Regions from separate parts of the Sphingomonas sp. BRN-1R genome, predicted to be linked through region 1. Evidence: predicted binding sites of a transcription regulator. Region 1 holds the regulator's gene; the other holds the start of a gene.
The links. The regulator LexA, encoded in region 1, represses DNA repair genes until DNA is damaged. The targets are predictions, from matches to a motif close to GTTCCNCNCTTGTTCT.
Positions count from the first base shown of each region.

Region 2: the regulator LexA is predicted to act here: its motif matches at 1,132-1,147, upstream of AC3ANX_RS08720 (ATP-dependent helicase).

Region 1 covers NZ_CM173236.1:1,722,132-1,724,587, reverse strand. Annotated here, with positions in the region: gene AC3ANX_RS07935 (molybdopterin molybdotransferase MoeA) at 1-927, shown strand, start outside; gene lexA (transcriptional repressor LexA) at 996-1,676, shown strand; partial or broken gene AC3ANX_RS07925 (ComEC/Rec2 family competence protein) at 1,681-2,456, opposite strand, start outside.
Region 2 covers NZ_CM173236.1:1,887,586-1,890,041, reverse strand. Annotated here, with positions in the region: gene AC3ANX_RS08725 (inorganic phosphate transporter) at 1-899, opposite strand, end outside; gene AC3ANX_RS08720 (ATP-dependent helicase) at 1,151-2,456, shown strand, end outside.

The sequences.
Region 1 (2,456 bases):
GGTGAGGCGGTGCGCATCTTCACCGGCGCGACGATGCCCGACGGCACCGACACGGTGCTGGTCCAGGAGGAGGCCGCGCGCGACGGCGAGCACCTGCGCCTCGTCGGCGACGGCCCCGCCCACGTCGGCCGCAACGTCCGCCGCAAAGGCCTCGATTTCAGCACCGGCGAGGTGCTGGTCGCGCGCGGCGAGCGGCTGACCGCCGCCCGCATCGCGGTCGCCGCGACCGGCGGACACGGCACGCTACCGGTGCGCCGCGTGATCCGCGTGGCCACGGTTGCGACCGGCGACGAACTGGTCGCACCCGGCGCGCCGCTGCCGCCGGGGGCGCTGCCCGAATCGAACGGCGCGATGCTCGCGGCGATGCTCGCGGACCTCCCGGTCGAGGTGGTCGATCTCGGCATCCTGCCCGACCGGCTCGATACGATCACCACGGCCTTCGCTGCCGTGGATGCCGACATTCTCGTCACCACCGGCGGCGCGTCGGTCGGCGATCACGATCTGGTGCGCCCTGCGCTTGAGGCGGCCGGCGGCAATCTCGACTTCTGGAAGATCGCGCTGCGCCCGGGCAAGCCGATGCTGGCCGGGCGGCTGAACGGCGCGGTGGTGCTGGGCCTGCCCGGCAATCCGGTATCCGCGTTCGTCACCGCGACACTGTTCCTGCGCCCGCTGATCGCGTTCATGAGCGGTGCCGCCGATCCTGCACCGCGTCGTACCGGCGCGGTTCTCGGTGAGGATCTGCCTGCCAACGATCACCGCACCGACTATCTGCGTGCGGAGACGCGTGGCGGCCGTGTCTTCGTCGCGGCCATTCAGGACAGCTCGATGCTGCGCACGTTGGCACGCGCCGACTGCCTCGTCGTCCGCGCGCCGCACGCAGCCCCGGCCAAGGCCGGCGACTCGGTGGAAATCCTGCCACTTTGGTGATGGATCGTCCTTGACGGGCCTATCATTGTTCCATATTGGTTCCGCATCTGTTCGGACGGAGGAACGCGATGCTCACCCGCAAGCAGCACGAGCTGATCTGCTTCATCAATGACCGCCTTGAGGAAACTGGGGTGTCGCCCTCGTTCGAGGAGATGAAGGAGGCGCTCGATCTGAAATCCAAGTCGGGCGTGCATCGTCTCATCAGCGCACTCGAGGAGCGGCAGTTCATCCGCCGCCTGCCCAATCGCGCGCGTGCGCTCGAAGTGCTGCGCATGCCCGAACGGACCGCGCCGCCGAAGAAAGCCGCCGCGACGGCTGAGGCGCCCGCCCCCTCCAACGTGCGCACGCTGCCGCAGCCTGCGAACGATGTTGTCGAGATCCCGCTGCACGGCCGCATCGCCGCCGGCGTGCCGATCGAGGCGTTCGAGGGTCAGTCGATGCTCGCCGTGCCCGCCGCGCTGCTTGGCGGCGGCGAACATTATGCGCTGGAGGTAGCCGGGGACTCGATGGTCGATGCTGGCATTCTCGACGGCGATTACGCGCTGATCCGCCGCACCGAAATCGCCCGCGACGGCGAGATCGTCGTCGCGCTGATCGAGGAGGCTGAGGCGACGCTCAAGTATTTCCGCCGCGAGGGCGCGATGGTTCGGCTCGATCCCGCCAACCGCGCCTATGATCCGCAGCGCTACGCCCCCGCGCAGGTGCGGATCCAGGGTAAGCTCGCCGGGTTGCTGCGTCGCTACGATTGATCCGCCACGGGTGACGGTCACCCGGTTGGTCGACGGTGGCGATGTTCGCGGTGGATAACGTGATCGCGACCCCACCGGTCTTCGCGAGCGTCGTCTGGTCGAGCTTGAGCCAGCGTGGGCTACAGGCGCGCGGCAGACGGCGCTCGCTGATGACGATGTCGACTGTCTTGCAGAGCGGCGCGAGTTGCTCGGTGGGTACGAAATAGCCGCTGCGCGTTGCCAGGATGCGCCAGCGCCGTCCGCCGCTGGTGCGCTGGACGACGCAGAGGTCGCGGCTGCACCGCGCATCGGGTTGTTCGGACAGGAGCAGCGGCACGCCGACGATGCCGCCGTTCTCCGCAAAGGTGTTGGCGGTGTAATCGCCGGTGCGGTCGCGCAGCACCGCAAGATTGCCGCCGGGCGTGCGGATCGCGGCATGGCGGCCATCGCCGGTGACGAGCAGATCGGGCACGGGCGTCAGCAGCGCCCAGACCGCGCCCGCCGCCAGCGGCACCGCGCCGAGCCGCCGCCATCGTGTCCGCCATAGCGCAATCCACAGACCGCCCGCCACCATCAGCGCGTATGCGCCAGATGGCATGGCCGGCAGCGGAGCCACTGCACCGGGCAGCGCGGCCACCGCATGCGCGATCCACAGCAGCAGGTCGAGCGAGCGCGCGGTCACCCACCAGAACGGCCAGCCCGCGCCGATCGCGTCGAACAGCAGCGCAAGCGCCTCGAACGGCATCGTCACGAAGGTGGTCAGCGGGATCGCGACGATGTTCGCGACCGATCCGTACACGC
Region 2 (2,456 bases), 170 kb from region 1:
GGCGTCGCGCTCGCCGGCATGGTGCGGTTGAGCGCATAGGCGGTCGGCGCGCAGCCGATCAGGATCAACATGATGAGCCCCATGCCCTTCTGCCCGTCATTGCTGCCATGGAAGAAGGAGACGGCGGTGCAGGTCGCGATCAGCGTCGCGCGGATGCCCTTGGGCGGCGGCGCATCGGTCGCCGGGGCGTCGTACAGTTTTGGGTTCCGCAGCACGCGCTTCATCACGAGCAGGAGCACCAGCGATCCGACGAAGCCGACCGCCGGGCTGAACAGCAGCGCGGATAACACCTTCTGCGCCTGACCCCAGTCCACGCCCGACGCGCCATTGCCGCCGTGGAGCAACTGGTTGGCAAGCCCGACGCCGAGCACCGAGCCGATCAGCGCATGGCTCGACGAATTGGGCAGGCCGACGAACCACGTCGCCAGGTTCCAGATCACCGCCGCGAGCAGCAGCGCGAAGATCATCGCGAACCCCGCGCTCGATCCGACGTGCAGGATGAGATCGACCGGCAGCAGCGTGACGATCGCATAGGCGACCGCGCCACTCGAACACATCACGCCGAGGAAGTTGAAGAACCCCGACCACATCACCGCCACCGGGGCGGGCAGCGAGTGGGTGTAGATCACCGTCGCGACCGCGTTGGCGGTATCGTGGAAGCCGTTGACGAATTCGAACCCCAGCGCGATCAGCAGCGCCAGCCCGAGGAAGGCGAAGGTGGCGATCGCCAGCCCCTCGCCCGCCTGTGCGGTATCGAACAGGATGCTCGCGCCGGCATAGCCGAGCGCGCCCACCAGAGTCGCAACAAAGATCCAGCGCGCCGCCGGATGCAAGGGTCGGTCGAGATGCGGCGCGCCGCCTGAGCGCTCACCCACGGATGGGGGCGCGGTGGTGGACATATCCATAAAATCGGCGTGGCCTGCTTCTGTTACCATGTGATGACACAACGTACTGCGACGCAGCATCGAACGGTGCGTCACCCACACCGAATATTGCGGCGGCCCTTAATCTGCATTTGTCGCATCGGCAACCATCGACCGGCCCGCAGCGAGGCTCGCGCCGTCACCTCGCCGCGTTCGAGCAGACACGTGCGGACGCCGCTGCGCATCAAACATTGCCCTCGGCGCTCGCGTTCCCTACCTGTTCGCCGATGAGTCTCCCCGCATCCACCGCCGACCCCGCCTATATCAAGGGCCTGAACGCGCCGCAGCGCGACGCCGTGCTCACCACCGAAGGCCCCGTGCTGGTGCTCGCCGGCGCGGGCACCGGCAAGACCGCGGCGCTGACCGCGCGGCTCGGCCATCTGCTCGCGACGCGGCGCGCGTATCCGAGCGAGATCCTGTCCGTCACCTTCACCAACAAGGCCGCGCGCGAGATGCGCGAGCGCGTCGGCCGGCTGGTCGGCGACGTGGTGGAGGGGATGCCGTGGCTCGGCACGTTCCACGCGATCGGCGCGAAGATGCTCAGGCGGCATGCCGAACTGGTCGGGCTGCACTCGAACTTCACCATCCTCGACACCGACGATCAGTTGCGGCTCTTGAAGCAACTCATCCTCGCCGCCGACATCGACGAGAAGCGCTTCCCGGCGCGCAGCCTCGCCGGGCTGATCGACGAGTGGAAGAACAAGGGCCTCGTCCCGCGCGAGATCGATGCGGGCGAGAGCGAGCGTTACGCCAACGGACGCGGCGGCGAATTGTACCAACGCTATCAGGAGCGACTCGCCGCGCTCAACGCCTGCGACTTCGGCGACCTGCTGCTCCACATGCTGACCATCCTGAAACGCGAGCGCGAGGTGCTGGCCGACTATCAGCGCCGCTTCAAATATATCATGGTCGACGAATATCAGGACACCAACAGCGTCCAGTATCTCTGGCTCCGCCTGCTCGCACAGGAGCGCAAAAACATCTGCTGCGTCGGTGACGACGATCAGTCGATCTATTCGTGGCGCGGCGCGCAGGTCGAGAACATCCTCAAGTTTGAAAAGGATTTTCCCGGCGCCAAGGTGATCCGGCTCGAACAGAATTACCGCTCGACCCCGCACATCCTCGCCGCCGCATCGGGCGTGATCGCCAACAACAGCGGGCGGCTCGGCAAGACCTTGTGGACCGAGGAGCCCGACGGCGAGAAGGTCAAGGTGCTCGGCGTGTGGGACGGCCCAGAGGAGGCGCGCCGCGTCGGCGATGAGATCGAGGCGGCGCAGCGGAACGGCCAGTCGCTCGACCGGATCGCCATCCTCGTGCGCGCGCAGCACCAGACGCGCGAGTTCGAAGACCGCTTCATCGCGATCGGGATGAATTATCGCATCATCGGCGGTTTCCGCTTCTACGAGCGCGCGGAGATTCGCGACGCCCTCGCCTATTTGCGCGTGGTGCATCAGTCGGCCGACGATCTCGCGTTTGAACGCATCGTCAACGTGCCCAAGCGGGGCTTGGGCGACAAGGCAGTGCAGAAGCTCC